DNA from 2 places in the Halioxenophilus aromaticivorans genome. Region 1 is predicted to be linked to the other one. Evidence: predicted binding sites of a transcription regulator. Region 1 holds the regulator's gene; the other holds the start of a gene.
The links. The regulator sigma-54, encoded in region 1, starts transcription at its own class of promoters, with help from an activator protein. The targets are predictions, from matches to a motif close to GTTGGCACGNNNNTNGNNT.
Positions count from the first base shown of each region.

Region 1 (7,815 bases):
AACCTCCAAGGCCTTTTTTGACGCCGATATCAGTTGGAAAGGCTCACCGGCCATGGTGGACTACGTTAATTTCAACGGCAGCATCGGTGTGGACATCGAGCACGGCCGGTTTTTGGAGGGCGTTGAGGGTGGTGGTGATGCCCTATTGCGATTGGTGGCCCTGTTTAACTTTGATAGTTGGGCTCGTCGGTTGCGCTTGGGATTGTCGGATATCGTCGATAAAGGCCTAACCTTCGACAGCATCGATGGCAGGCTGGTGTTTGACGATCACCGCTTGTTATTGCCCGAGCCCATCATTGTTAAGGCGCCATCCAGCACCCTACGCTACGCCGGCACCTTCGATTTACAAAACGAATTACTGGATACCAAACTGGTAGCAACCCTACCGGTGGGCGGTAATTTAACCTTCTTGGCGGCGGTGGCTGCGGGGCTGCCGGCGGCGGCGGGCATTTGGGCGGTGAGTAAGATATTCAAAAAGCAAGTCAGCAAGGTGGCCAGCGTTAGCTACCACATCCACGGTGATTGGGCTAACCCGCAATCCGAGTTTGATCGCCTGTTTGACAACAATGCCGTACGCAAAGATAAATCGTCCAAGGAGGCCGACGGCCCGGGCGAGGACTTACCCGGCAGCGAGTTTTTATCGCCGGAGTTACTAGCACCGGACACCAGCAGTGATAATCAGAGCAACCCTGAAGCGGCCGTTCCCGAGCGTTTTGATACGGCCGAACCCGGAACCGATCCCACCCAAAAATCCAACCCCGATGAGGGCTCAAACCCGGCGCAGCCGGCCCAAACCCGGCCAGAGTTTCTGCCGGAGTCCTACAGTGAGGGGGAAAGCTTATCGCCCAAGCCTGGGGCTGAGTCCTAACGTACTGTTACTGGTAACCGCGTCGGTACATGCTGGCCACAGCGTTTTACCTAGGCCTGGGATATTGAATGGCGCTTAAAAGTTGTGCTGGGCAAAGCACTCTCGCAACCACTTGCGCAGCTTTTTATGGGCGGGGCTGTGGATTTCTTCGGCTGGCAGCTTTTGACAGTTGCGTATCAACGAGCGCAATTGCTGGCGGTCGGCCTCGTAATACTGCGCTAAGAACTCTGCTAGAGCATCCGGCTCTTGGATTAGGCGGTGGCTCCATTGCTCACTGTGTTGCAATAGCTGGTGGCTGTTGTTGGTCTCGGCGTTGAGGCTATCCAGTGCGGCGATGATGTCATCACCGTTGCTGTTGCGGATCAGCTTGCCAATGAACTGAATCTGTCGTTTGCGGGCCGCGTTGGCTCGCATGGTGCGGGCCTGGGTTACCGCCGACAGTAATTCGTCCGACAGCGGCAGCCGGGCCAATTGTTGATCGCTCAACTGGGTCAATTCCTCGCCCAAATCCTGGTACGCGTGGGAGGCCTTCTTCAGCTGGGTTTTACTGGGGCCGAGATCAAACTCTTCGTCTTCTGGGATATCGTTCATGGTAGCCACTGGCGTTGTGCAGGCAGCAGCCCACAGCTACCGCCCTAAATTAGCGAAATTAAGCATAAAAATAGGTGGCCAGGCCCAAAAATGCGGAGAAGCCAACCACGTCGGTAACGGTGGTTAGCGCAACACCACCCGCTAAGGCCGGGTCGATACGCATGGCTTTCAATATAATAGGCAACAGGGCACCTGCCAGGGCGGCAAAGATTAAATTGATCACCATGGCGGCGGCGATGATACCGGCAATGGTGGTATCGTTAAACCACCAACCTGCTACACCGGCCATCAAAGCGGCCCAAATTAATCCATTAAACAACCCAATCTGAAACTCTCTGCTCAACAGCCAGGATAAGTTGGCCCGGCCAATATGGCCCAAGGCCATACCGCGAATCACTACCGTGAGGGTTTGGCTGCCGGCTACGCCGCCCATACTGGCCACAATGGGCATCAGTACCGCCAGGGCAACCACCTTATCTATGGTGCCTTGGAATAGGTTGATCACCGATGACGCGATAATCGCCGTCAACAGATTAATACCCAACCAAATGGCCCGGCGAGGCGCGGTTTTGGCCACCGAGGCGAAGGTATCGGCGTCTTCTTCCAAACCGGCCATGCTCATCAGCGAGTGGTCCGCGCCCTCCCGGATAACGTCCACTACGTCATCAATGGTGATCCTTCCCAGCACCCGCTGTTCGTCGTCAATCACCGGCGCCATCACCCAGTCGTGCTGCTCAAACAGTTTGGCGACTTCTTTATCGGGCATGGAGAAATGCAAGGCCGTGACGTCGGTATCCATAACCTCACGTACGGTCATGTTCGGGTCCGAGGTGAGTACCTTCAGAATGGGCAAAAGCCCCAGAAAAATATCTTTCCGATTAACCACCACCAAATAATAGGTGGAGTGAGGCAATTCTTCGTGGCGGCGCAGGTAACGCAGTACCACGTCCAGGGTGAGGTCGGGCCGCACGGTAATGACGTCCGGGTCCATCAAGCCGCCGGCGGTGTCTTCCTCGTAGGAGAGGATCGATTCTACCCGCTCACGATTTTGCGTCGACATGGCTGCCAACACTTCTTGAATAACCGCATCTGGCAATGTTTGCAAAATATCGGCGACGTTATCGGCTTCCAACTCTTCGGTCATGGCCGCCAGGTCAGAGGAGTCCATATCCGATAGCAGCTGGGCGCGCACGTTATCCGCCAGTTCCTGGATGACCTCGCCTTCTTGGTCTTTATCTACCAACTCCCACAGTACTACCCGGCGCTGTGGCGGAGACGACTCTAGAAGGTGCGCGATGGCGGTGGGTTGTAAACCGTTGAGCATGCGGCGAATGGAGCTCAGTGCACCGCTGTCTAATGCTTCTTGAACCAAAGCCAGTTTGTTCTGAGTTTGGTTTGAGAGTACTTCTGCGCTGTTAGTTTGATTGGCCATGGGTGGGGCAACTCTCAATCAATGCGTGGCTAGGTGTGGTCGGAGGTGTTCACTGCTTAGGCGTGGCTTGATGTTCTCAAGCGCCTACATAGGAAATTAAAGGTGCAGTAAAAACAAGGGTTTAGTTTAGTAATGTCCTGAGGACAAACACAAGCACGATTTGCCTAACTCCGACTAATTTACAAGAAAAAACCGCTTGTGGTCGGTCTCATAGCCTTAATTGGCTAACGCCTGGAAAAAACAAAAAAATAACAGCTTTTTATTTCGGTTATACGTCGGCCACGCGAAACGATCATCGCGCCTTGTCAGGTTAAGGCTAAGTAATCGTTTTCAGTTGGCTCGCAGTGCTTACCACTAAGTGTAGCTGGTGATCAGAGGTAAGGGGCAAGCAAGGCAAACTTTTGAGCGTTTTATTAAGGATTTAGTTTTTAGGCTATAGATTTTAGCGCTTAGCTATCTTCACCGAATTTATTGCTGAATAGGGCTTTGATTCGATCGATGGCGTTTTGCTCGTCGCAGCCTGTGGCGGTGAGTGTAATTTCAGAATTAACCGTAGCGGCCAATAAAAGTATGGACATGACACTTTTGCAGTCGGCGGTTTTACCATCAAACTCTATATGAATATCTGAGTCGAAAGTGAGTGCGGTTTTGACCAGTTTGGTCGCAGCGCGGGCGTGAAGGCCGCGGCTGTTGATGATGGTGAGGGTTTCTTGCAGCATAGCGCTCTTATAGTTATCGGTTGGGCATCAGTGCAGGTCTCGATGACGCACAAGTACGTCGGTTTGCAGTGGGTTACTGGGTTCCTCCCGAAATTGTTTTGCTAATTGATTGCATAGGTAAACCGAGCGGTGCTGGCCGCCGGTGCAGCCCACTGCCACGGTGATATAACTGCGATTAGAGGCCGCGTAGTGGGGTAGCCATTTGCGTACATAGGTTTTTATGTCGTCTAGCATCTCTGCCACCAGCGGTTCTTGACTTAAAAACTCGATCACTTTGTCGTCGTTGCCGCTACAGGCTCTTAGCTCTGGCACCCAATAGGGGTTAGGCAGGCAACGGGCGTCAAAAATTAAATCCGCTTCGGCGGGCACGCCGCGCTTAAACCCAAAAGACTGAAATTGCACAGCCAGGTCCATGTGCTCGGCGCCGGTCACCGCTTTGCGAATCAAGTCGCGCAGTGCGTGTAGGCTTAAATTGCTGGTGTCGATTACTAAGTCGGCGTGGTCCACCACCGGAGTCAGCAGTTCGGATTCCTGGATGATGGCATCTTTAAGGCCCACATCAACGCTGGTTAAAGGATGCTTGCGTCGCGTTTCGCTGAAGCGTCTGAGCAGAATGTCGTCCCGAGAATCGAGAAAGATCACCTGTACCGATTGGCACTGGCTTTTTAATTGTTGGTACAGTGCTGGGAAATTGGCCAGTTGGCCCAGGTTGCTGCGCGCATCCAGGGTCACCGCACAGCGCAGCTCAGTATCATCGGTGGTATCTACCAAGTGGCTCAGCAGAGCCACGGGCAGGTTGTCTATGCAGGTCATGCCAGCATCCTCGAGCACCCTCAGGGCGCTGCTAATACCGGAGCCAGAGCGACCACTGATGATGACAAGTTGCATGTGGTATCCCCGTTGTTAGTCGGCGCTAATCAATGTTTGGTAGAGTGTTTCGCTATCGTCGCACTGACGAATGCGTTGCATCAAATCGGGGTTGGAGAAGGTCCGCGCGATGGCGGCCAATGTTTGTAGGTGTGAATCGTCAGCTTCTTCAGGTACCAGCAGGGCAAAAATACAGTCCACCGGTGCATCGTCTATGGCATCGAAGTCGAGTTTGTCGCTGAGCTTGAAAAAGGCCCCTAAGGTACCGGAGCAGTTCTCTAAACGGCAGTGGGGTATGGCGATACCTTGGCCTATACCGGTAGAGCCTAATCGCTCACGGGCCATAAGACGGCGGAACAGCTCTTCGGCATCCAATACCGGTAGGTCTTCGGCAATGTGATTGGCTATGGTTTGCAGTGCGCGCTTTTTGCTAACGCCGTCCAAGCCGCATACGACACGGCTTGGAGCTAAAATGGAAGACAGTTTGGTGGTCATCGATGACTACTGATTTTCTCTTTGTGTTTGAGTAGCTGTCGGTCTAATTTGTCGGTTAGGCCGTCAATGGCAGCGTATAGATCTTCGGATTCACAGTTGGCGAAGAAGTCTCTACCGCTCACGTGGATGTTAGCTTCGGCTTTTTGCCGCATTTTTTCAACTGAGAGGGTGACGTTGGTGTTGGTTATCTGGCCGTGGTGTTTATCGAGGCGGGACAGCTTGTTGTTTACATAATCTTTAATTGAGTCGGTTAGTTCGACGTGATGCCCGCTAATAGTGATTTGCATTGCGTTTCCTCTTTGTCGATTTGGCCCTTGCAGATGTTGGGCCGGTTGGTTTTTTGGCGGCTGGGCCGCCTTTGCCACCACGTCGGCGATCCGGCGCGGTGAAAACCTGTTACTTCGCTGTTGTTCTTGATTTTTCTCTGTTGTTATTGTGAGTTTCGTTGGCACTAAAAATTCCAGTTTTTTAGTGCCTGGCAGGGGTAAATTACATCCCTGACTGTTTGCCGTGCTAATTGCTGATATTTACACCAGGCGCTTGCGTTCGTTAGACGCAGCAATGCCCAGAGATTCTCGGTATTTGGCGATGGTACGGCGCGCCACCTGAATACCCTGATCCGATAATAAGTTGGTGATTTTACTGTCGCTGAGCGGTTTTTTCGGGTCTTCCGCGGCAACCAGCTTTTTGATAATGGCGCGGATGGCCGTAGAGGAGCATTCGCCGCCGCCGTCGGTACTGACGTGGCTAGAAAAGAAATATTTCAGCTCAAATATGCCTTGGGGTGTATGCATATACTTTTGTGTAGTGACTCGAGAAATGGTCGATTCGTGCATGCCGACGTCTTCGGCAATATCGTGCAGAACCAATGGCTTCATCGCTTCAGGGCCATGGTCAAGGAAGCCGCGCTGCTTGTCAACGATACAGCTCGCCACTTTCAGCAAAGTTTCGTTACGGCTTTGCAGGCTTTTCAAAAACCAACGTGCCTCTTGCAAGTTGTCTCGAAGGAAGGTGTTGTCGTCGCTGCTATCCGCGCGCTTAACCAAGTTTGCGTAACTGTTGTTAATGCGAATTTTGGGCGCGATCTCTGGGTTCAGCTCTACGCTCCAACGATCGTCCTTTTTGCTGACAAATACATCCGGCACTATATAGGTGGTCTCGCTACTGCCAATCAATTCACCGGGGTGGGGAGTCAATTGCTGAATCAGCAAAATAGCCTGCTTCAATTCAGGCTCTTTCATCCGGCCGCGGCGCATAATTTGTTTATAGTCGCGGTTTCCCAATTGTGCCAGGTGTTCACGTACTACCAGCTTGGCGGAATTCAACGCCGGGGTATCCGCCGGGAACTGATTCAGCTGCACCAAAAGGCATTGGCCCAGGTCTTCACTGCACGAGCCAATAGGGTCAAACAGCTGCAAACGATGCTGTACGGCCAGTACTTCCTCAATGCTCAGGCTATCTTCGTCGTCTAAGTCGGTAGCGCTAGATACCACAGTTTCGGCTTCGGTAGCGGTGTCGCCATCCTCAAACGTTTCACTGTCTGCCGATAGCGCATCCTCTTTATCCGCTTCTGTCGTTTCGGCTTCAGATGGGCTGGATTGGCCGATCAAACCGAGGTAAATCTCTTCAATGGTGGAGGTTAACAAGCCACTGGGCGCCACGGCATCGATAATGTTCATGGCGATGCTGCGATCTTGATCTGACATGGGGGTTAAATTCAGTTGCCAGAGCAGATGCTCTTGCAGTGTCTCCGAGTTGTCAATTTGGCTATCAAAGTAGCTGTCATCGCGCTCTGGGCCGACGCTGCCGGAGCTGGAGGGGCCACTGCCTTGGTAGATATCGTCCCAATTGGTGTCGACGGGTAGGTCGTCGGGGATGTTGTCCTGCCAATCGTCGTTGCTATCGCTGGCGGTTTCTGTGTTGTTGTCGTCGCTTGTGTTTTCCGCAGCAGTGGCTTCAGTGGTGTTGGCGCCTTCTGAGTTGGCTTCGCCGCTGTCTTTGCTGTCACCGTCGCTGCCGGATTGATCTTCACCCTCTGTCATTTCCAACATGGGGTTGGATTCCAGCGCTTCTTGAATTTCTTGCTGTAGGTCGAGCGTGGAAAGCTGCAATAGGCGAATGGCCTGTTGCAGTTGGGGGGTCATGGTGAGCTGTTGACCGAGCTTAAGCTGTAGAGACTGCTTCATAATGCGGCTAATCGATCCGGTGTTGGTACGCCAAATAAAAATCTGGGCAGGGACTTTCCGCTGCCGTCTTGGCAGTGTAGTACCGAAACCGGTGAACGCGCAACAAATTTAAGCAATTTTTATGCCTAAAAATTATGTGTTTTGTGTGAAGAAAATATAAGGAGATTTGGCGGATCAATCCACCGGGAGAAAGGTGCCTGTTAGGCGGCTTTGGGCGCACTAGAAAAGGGCGCTACCCCGGTATAGTCGCGCATAATTGGCCTCGCGTAAAGGGGCAGGGCAATTTGCTTCGTTAAAGGTGAAATTTATCCCCCAGGTAGGTATCACGCACCAATTGGTTGGCCAGTACCTCTTGGGGTTTACCCTCGGCAATGATTTGTCCGCCGCCGACGATATACGCCTTTTCGCAGATATCCAGGGTTTCGCGCACATTGTGGTCGGTGATTAACACGCCGATACCGCGGCTGCGCAGATGTTCAATAATGTTTTTGATATCAGACACCGATATCGGGTCGACCCCTGCAAAGGGCTCGTCCAATAAGATAAAGCGCGGCTCCGCCGCCAGGGCGCGAGCGATTTCTACACGCCGGCGCTCACCACCAGACAGGGCCATGCCCGGGCTGTCTTGCACATGGGTGACGTGGAATTCCTCCAGCA
Region 1 covers NZ_AP031496.1:4,184,185-4,191,999, reverse strand. Annotated here, with positions in the region: gene ACGHM3_RS17990 (YhdP family protein) at 1-868, shown strand, start outside; gene yjgA (ribosome biogenesis factor YjgA) at 944-1,459, opposite strand; gene mgtE (magnesium transporter) at 1,518-2,891, opposite strand; gene ACGHM3_RS17975 (HPr family phosphocarrier protein) at 3,341-3,610, opposite strand; gene rapZ (RNase adapter RapZ) at 3,638-4,498, opposite strand; gene ACGHM3_RS17965 (PTS sugar transporter subunit IIA) at 4,514-4,972, opposite strand; gene hpf (ribosome hibernation-promoting factor, HPF/YfiA family) at 4,969-5,259, opposite strand; gene ACGHM3_RS17955 (RNA polymerase factor sigma-54) at 5,500-7,158, opposite strand; gene lptB (LPS export ABC transporter ATP-binding protein) at 7,451-7,815, opposite strand, start outside.

Region 2 (7,815 bases), 1.3 Mb from region 1:
GTAAATTTTAACGAAGACTTCTTAAAACACAGTGATTTGCCACTTGCACTACAGCAAAAAGTTCGGCCCATTGCTCAGTTCGCACCAATTATAACGTCCGCCATATTACCATTTTGCAAACGAATAATTTTCCCGTTGAATCCCATAAGAATCAAACCGGGGCTAAGCCATTCAAAACCCTACTCGGGATTTTGGCAAGACGTTTTACAGCGGATCAGACGTTTACGTAAGCTACAATCCTTAGACCAATTATTAAAACTCCGTTACGAACCCAAAACCATCGATATATTCTTTGTCACATCCTATCGCCCGAACCCAAGGCACAACGCAGCGATGGAATTTCGACACAGCTTGATGGAGCTAATTAATAAAAAACCACATTTACACTGCACTATCGGGTTTACGTCCCACGCCGATATACCCCCTCAGTATCGAAAAATGAAGCAGCCTAGACTGTCTCAGGCGGATTACCTAAAAGCCATGAGCCGAGCCAAGATAGTAATTTATACGCAAGGCATGGACGGGTGCATTTCCTCTAAGTTTTTATTAGCAATGAGCGCCGGCTGTGTAATGCTTGGAGATCCGATTAACAACAACACCGACATGATAGCCAAGTACACACACCTAAAAGATCAATTTGGTTATTCCAATCCGAGTACAGTTGTCGATAGCGCTATCGCAATACTTAGTGAAAATTCAAGTTTGGAGAGACTGTCTCGATTAAACCTTGAGCTGTTTGATAATTATCTATCCCCTACCAAAGCAGCCCAGTGGATACTGAAAGATTTGGGTTTGGCCGCCTAGCGCAACTAATAATTTTGCCATCATGGATACGAGTGTAGGGAATTAAACGTCGTTACATCATCTATTAGCCCGGAGATTCTAATATGCAGGACGAAGTAAAAAAAGACCAGCAATCTACCGATTCAGAATGGTCCTTGCCCGAAAGCATTATCGATGGCGTTCTATTCAGGGAAACGAAGAATATTATCACCGGAAACGGCACTACTTCCGAGGGCTATAGAGAGGATTGGAATCTACACTCAGATCCGATTAAACAAATTATTCAGGTAACCTTACGTCCCGGTGCGATTTCAGCTTGGCATATGCACCGCTTACAGAAAGACCATGTCTTCGTGATTTTAGGCACGTTTAAACTAGCGATGTACGATGGCCGCCCTCAGTCACCCACCTATCAAAAACTGGAAGTCAGAAACCTAAGTAACTTACGGCCGGGGGCTTTAGTAATACCGCCTGGCATCTGGCATGGCTTTAAAAACCTATCACATCAAGAGTCAATTTTTATAAATTACTTTGATAGGGCCTATCAGTATTCCGATCCAGACGAATACAGATTACCTCCGGACACCACTGAAATCCCCTTTACTTTTTAAATTCTACCGGAGCCACCAATGAACGATGACGCAAGCAACAGTGATTTCGGTGATAACTTCGTACTTACCATGATTACCAATTGCCCAACGGAAGCAAGGCGAGGTGTTCTGGCCGGTATCAATAGGATTGGGGTAGATTTAGAAAAGATAGGTAAAGCACAACGTCAATCAGGGCTCAATTCTAGAGTATCCAGCCACGACCTGAACGATCTCGAAGACATCCGCCGAGCCATTGATCACCACCCGCTATTTGTAAGAGTAAACAGCATGCATGCTGGTAGCGAGTTTGAGATTAACGCGGCTCTGGATATTGGCGCTACGCATATAATGTTGCCCTACTTTCATCGGCCACAGGAGGTTAAGGATTTCTCTCGGCTCGTCAATGGCCGTGCTACCACTATCCTGCTGGTAGAAACTGCCGCCGCTATTTTTTATATCGAAGACTTGGTTAAGATATCGGGTATCGATGAGATTCATATTGGCTTAACCGATCTAAAAATTTCGCTCAATATCCCGTCCCGCTTTGAAACACTAACACATTGGATTGCTGAACATGTTAGCAAGGTCGTAAACGGAGCAGGCTTACCATTCCACGTTGGCGGCGTGACCTGTATTGACGACCAACGCTTGCCCATTCCTGGCTGGCGAGTTGCAAGCCAATACCCAAGGCTAAACGCTACCGGGGCGCTGGTTACCAGAGCATTTCTCGAAGCCGCCAACAGTGACTCGAAGTTAATCACCGAGGTTGATACATTTCGCCGCTTTTTAAATGAGTGTGCCAGCTCTTCAGCCAAATCATGGGAACAGGAGCGATCATCATTAAAGACATTTATACGGCAGGAATTAGCTCAAGGGAAGGTTTTGCCGTAACTGACTAGATTATTTCTTAGAACAGATAAATTCGGTAGCGCTAGCGATAACAAAACGACCATTTCGCAGGCCGATCAATGGGCCAGCACTAGCCAGCCGCCACCAGCAGATACGCCTGCACCATTACCAGTAAAAACAGTATCGCCGAGACCACCATCCAAAAGCGCTCTGGATGACGCTCCATCAAAGGCGCTTGGTTAATTTGCCGCAGCATTACCGGGTTGGGTTTGGTTAGGTCGTGAAGAAATTCCGAATACGCGGGGTAGCGCCGAGCCACCGAGGGATTACAGGCTTTTTCTAAAACCATATCCACCCATGCCGGTAGATCTTTACGTTTTGTTTTTAAGCTTTGGTAGTGCCATTGGTGCAGTTGTTTGGGCGGTGAGCGGTGGGCATTTTCTAAAGCGTAGGGTACTGAGCCTGTGAGCATCTCGTAGGTAATAACGCCAAGAGAAAATAAATCCGATTGAAACACGCCATGACCTCCCAACAAGTATTCCGGTGCAATATAATTTACAGAACCCACGGGCACACCGTTTTCTAGTACGCTGCCCACTTCCTCCAAGCTATCTACCTGCACGGTACCCAAGTCAATAATTTTGACTTTGCCATCGTTGCCGATAACAATGTTCTCCGGTTTTAAGTCGCGGTGTACCATTCCTGCTCGCTGAAACACACGCAGACCTCGGATAATTTCCTGCAGTAAATCACGCACGCTATTTAAAGACGGTAAAGGATGCTCCAGCATCCATTGCCTTAACGTTTCACCTTCGACGTATTCACACAGATGGTATAAAAACTTTTCTCCATCGTGAGGAAGAATTTTCATTACGTACGGGCTATTTAATTTTCGGCCTACCCATTGTTCTCGAATGAAACCCTCTAAATATTGGGCATCCTCGGTGAAATTTTCCGAGGGCGCTTTGAGTATCAGAGGCCGTTGGTAATTGGGGTGCTTTACCAAATACACGTGGCTGCGGGTGCCACTATAAAGCACCTTTAATACTTCGTAGCCGTCAATCTTCATACCCACATCCAGCACTGGCGGAATAATTAATTCGGTCAGCGCCCGATGAGATTCGTTTATGTCTTCTAGTGGCAGCTCATCCACACTGACCAGTAAACAAGTGACGTTATCGTCGCTACCACCTGCCAAGGCCTTAACGGCAATAGCTTTGGCTTTTTCTTCCCAGCTGAGAGAGGGAGATTGCGCCAGGGCTATAATGTCTTGTTCCTGCACAAATTCGTGCACACCATCGGTGGACAAAAACAGCACGTCGCCCTGCTTTAATTCCGTTGGCAGGTAATCCATTTCTAAGCGGGTATCGATTCCCAATGCACGCACCAGGTGGCTTTTATTGCCGGCCAAAAAACGACAGTGATCCTGGGTGAGCAACTCCAACTTATTGTCACGCAGCAAATAGGCTCGGGTGTCGCCGGCGTGGAAGATATGAGCCGTTGTGGATTTAATGACCGCCGCGGTAAACGTAGTGACGTAAGCGTCGTCATTGCGATTTAACAGCCCGCCTTGGGAAAACAACCAGTTGTTAAGCGATTTGAGCACTCGGCTAACCGAATCTCGGATGGACCAGCTATCCGGTGTGGCGTAGTAGTCGCTAATAAAATTGGTCACGCTGGTTTGGCTGGCGATGTGGGAGTTTTCGCTACAACTGACACCATCGGCAATGCATGCCACCGCGCCTTTGATCAGCTTAACCGAGCCCTCTGGTGTGTAAGCAGCGAAGGCATCATCGTTGCCGTCTTTTGCACCGGCATCACTGTAACCACCAATGCTGAGTTTGAGTGTGTCTGGTTGTAGCACACCGGATTCTATGGCGGTGGCGGCTTTGGTTTTAGTCATCATTGGTTACCGGCCGAGAAAGAGTTACCCATCAAAAAGGGGTGCCATAATAGCACCCCTTTTGGTATTGCAACGGATGCGCGCAGCGCTTAGGAAGATACGTTGATTAGCTCTACCGAGCCATCCTCGCGCACTTCTGCCATTTGGCCCTGCGGCTCTTCCAAGAATAAGAGGGCCACAAAACCCAACACTGCGGTGGCCGCGATAACGAAGAAGAAGGTGCTGGCATCCACGGCTGCAAACACCGCCAAATAGGTTACTGCTCCCACATTACCGTAGGCACCGGTCATACCCGCAATTTGGCCGGTTAAACGACGCTTAATTAAAGGCACCACGGCAAATACAGCACCCTCACCGGCCTGTACAAAGAAAGAACACGCCATGGCAGCCACTACGGCCAACCACAATGGCCAAGAGCTATTAACCTGCCCCATAGCAAAGTAACCAATGGCCAAACCAGCGGTAAGAATCAATAACACCGGCTTGCGACCAAAGCGATCCGACAACCAACCACCACCAGGGCGAGACATCAGATTCATAAAGGCGTAAGCTGAGGCAACCATACCGGCCATAACGGGTGACAACTCAAACGTTGTGGCAAAGAACAACGGCAACATAGACACCACCGCCAACTCAGAACCAAAAGTGGCGAAGTAAAGCACGTTAAGAACGGCCACCTGCTTGAATTGGTACTGGTGCATTTCTGGCACTGGAGTGTGGAACACGTCTTTGTTCACATCCCAGATTTTTTTCACTTCCACAAAGTACAGCGCAACTAAGAATACCCAGATGCCGATGGCCGCGGTTTGGCTAAGCATGCCCATCTTGGCGGGTGACAGATTGTAGGTAAGGAAGGCCAGAATGGCGTACATTGGGATTTTCATTAACAGCAAAAAGTAGAAATCGCCCTTGCTGGTAACTTCCAGGGCGCCCAGATTTTTAGGACGGAAGTACGTTGAGCCCTTGGGGGTATCACTGACTGAAGCGTAGAAGATAAACGAGTACACCAGCGAAATAACGCCGGTAATACCGACGGCATAGCGCCAGCCGTCATCGCCACCAAAAATAAGCGCAACGGTTGGCAAGGTAAAGGCAGCGGCGGCAGAACCAAAGTTGCCCCAGCCACCATAAATGCCTTCGGCGGTGCCTAGCTCGTTGTGCGGGAACCACTCAGACACCATGCGAATGCCGATCACAAAGCCGGCACCAATACCACCCAACAAGAACCGAGCGATAGCGGCCTGGGTGAAAGTGTCCGCCATGGCGAAGGCAAAGCAAGGCAGGGAAAAGAGCGCTAGCAACGCGGAGTAAACGATGCGCGGGCCGTATTTATCGGTGAGCATACCGACGATCACCCGAGCCGGGATGGCCAGTGCAACGTTGAGCGTCAGTAGCATTTTTACTTCGGCATCGGTTAAGCCCAGAGTTGCTTTGATGGCTTGTAACATGGGGGCAAGGTTGAACCAAACCACAAAGGTGATAAAGAAGGCAATCCAGGTAAGATGCAACACTCGCATCTTGCCGGTAAACGACAGCAGGTTGAACTTTTCGGTGCTCATTGCGGCAGAACTCCTAATAAAGGTGTGTAGTTGCCGCCAGTATTACAAGAAGCGTGCCTAAGGCACCAAAAACTGTCAAATTTATTTAAAAGGCCCCAAAAAGCCACTTATTTCAGTTGCTTATCAGCACCCCTGAGAGACATGAAAAACTTTTATGCGCAACGATGGTGCTTTATTCAAAGAAAATTATGCACCAGCAGATTACACAAACCTTAAGGTCATGACACTTCTAGTGCAATTTTGTTTTATACATCCGCCGCACGACAGGCTGCAACAACCCAAATAACTGGGATTACCCATAACCAAGGATAGGGCAACCGAGGGCAAGGTGTGTGACTGAGAGAAAAGTAGCCATAGGAAACGCACCCCGAAAAGGAAGACAATCCGGGGAATACTGGTGCGAAAGTTGCGAAAGCTAATAGAGAGAAGGCCGGTAACTAATGGAAGCCCCACATAATGGAAGACTCCTCCAATTAAAGCAGGCACACCTAGAAAGACATAGGCTAGAAGGAGACAGGATCTTGCAAATAGCCATACAAATACTCGTTTGCACTCAGCTCACCCTGCCCCCGGTACACCGCTAGGTAACTGTACCAAGCATCATCGCTGACTGGTTTTTCTGCGTGGCGGGCGAACAAGGCTTCGTTTCCTTCCCAGGCAAATTGCGACGCTTCAGCGTCCGCCGGCCAATCGGCCACGGCACCCGTCGTTGAACCTGCGAACCCCCGGGCCCCATGATCGCCGGCTGCAAATTGGCGCCCCAGGCTTGCGCCCACCAGCTGATCCAACAGAGTTTTGCTTTGCGCTTGCAACCGCAAACCCACCTGATGGCACACCCCCAGGACCGCTGTGGAGCCGCTATTTATCTGGCACAGGGCGCTGAGCTGCCGGTAATCCGTAACACTGCTGTTCACCGCCACACGTAAAGACTCACCCAGCGATTGAGCGTTGCGTTCAATATTGTGATACCGAAAGGACGCGTCCACGGCCACCAAATGCCGATACAGGTAGTCTTCCTTGAGTTCGCCCTGGGCCGCCCGGTTTAGGTAGTTCAGGGCACTGGGGTTATCGCCCAGCCGTGCGTAGTAAAGCGCGATGTTGAGCAACGTGGCCATATTGTCGCCGTCATTGCGAATGAGCGAATCAACTATAGGCAGCCCGCACAAGCTGGAGGCCGGGTTGTGAACGCAATGGGACAGTACGTGGTAATTGACGAGCACTTCATCGGCGTTGAAGGCGTAGGCATCGAGTAGATATCGCTCTTTGAGGTCGAGATCGGCGTGGCTGGCGATGGCCATTAACACCAAATCCTCGTTGCGCTGCCCCTGTACCATGGCCTTTTGCCAGGGCGTGGTAGCCCATGCTGGCACTGTTCCAACAATGTCTGTTGAAGACAGATGGCCATCGGTAAGCAGGTCGCTGGCCGGCCCCGATGCTAGTGAGGTAAGGGAATAACCTGCCAGCTCGGTGTTGTGCGCCATTTGCGGCAGGGATACGGCCAATTGGCTAGGGCTTGGCGGGGCCTTCTCCGGCTGTGCGTTTTGCCACCGAGCCATCATCCTTGTATCGACAGCTGCCACCACCATAGCAACCAACCCCAGGCACCCCAGTAACTTATAAACGCTGGTAGAAAAGCTGTTTTCTGTAAAACCTCGGGTGAACACTGGCACGTCCCTATGCAGAATGTTAAGTACTTTGGCGCTGAATCACACCGTGAAAGTCAGTGTAGTCAACCTTACCATCTGGAACGGTTATTAAACGCTTTAGGCGACAACCGGTCGGATTCTTGTGTAGAGCTACTCAAATACTTAACCATCTGGTAATGTTTGCCTGTGCCCCTCCTGCGGACAGCCCGAGCCAATTCGTTTATGGCGATCTACACTTAATTTTAAGAGCACGCAAGCAACACTCTCGGGTATTTCGTTTACCAAAACCGTAAGTCTCAGTTAAATGGCCCAACAACAAACACAAACCACCGGCCCAGCGCCCGAACCGCTGCGCTATGACGCCACTGGCGGCCAAGATGAAGCCTTGGCATCCGATGGCAGGCTGCTGCCCCAATGGCAACAATTGTTGTCTCGCGTTGAAGAAATGGGCGTGGTGGGATTAGCCGATCGCACCGATAAAATTC
Region 2 covers NZ_AP031496.1:5,501,859-5,509,673, forward strand. Annotated here, with positions in the region: gene ACGHM3_RS23380 (hypothetical protein) at 1-804, shown strand, start outside; gene ACGHM3_RS23385 (dTDP-4-dehydrorhamnose 3,5-epimerase family protein) at 888-1,394, shown strand; gene ACGHM3_RS23390 (aldolase/citrate lyase family protein) at 1,413-2,264, shown strand; gene ACGHM3_RS23395 (bifunctional protein-serine/threonine kinase/phosphatase) at 2,353-4,128, opposite strand; gene ACGHM3_RS23400 (NarK family nitrate/nitrite MFS transporter) at 4,215-5,684, opposite strand; gene ACGHM3_RS23405 (hypothetical protein) at 6,188-7,348, opposite strand; gene ACGHM3_RS23410 (circularly permuted type 2 ATP-grasp protein) at 7,635-7,815, shown strand, end outside.
Region 2: the regulator sigma-54 is predicted to act here: its motif matches at 5,727-5,745, upstream of ACGHM3_RS23400 (NarK family nitrate/nitrite MFS transporter).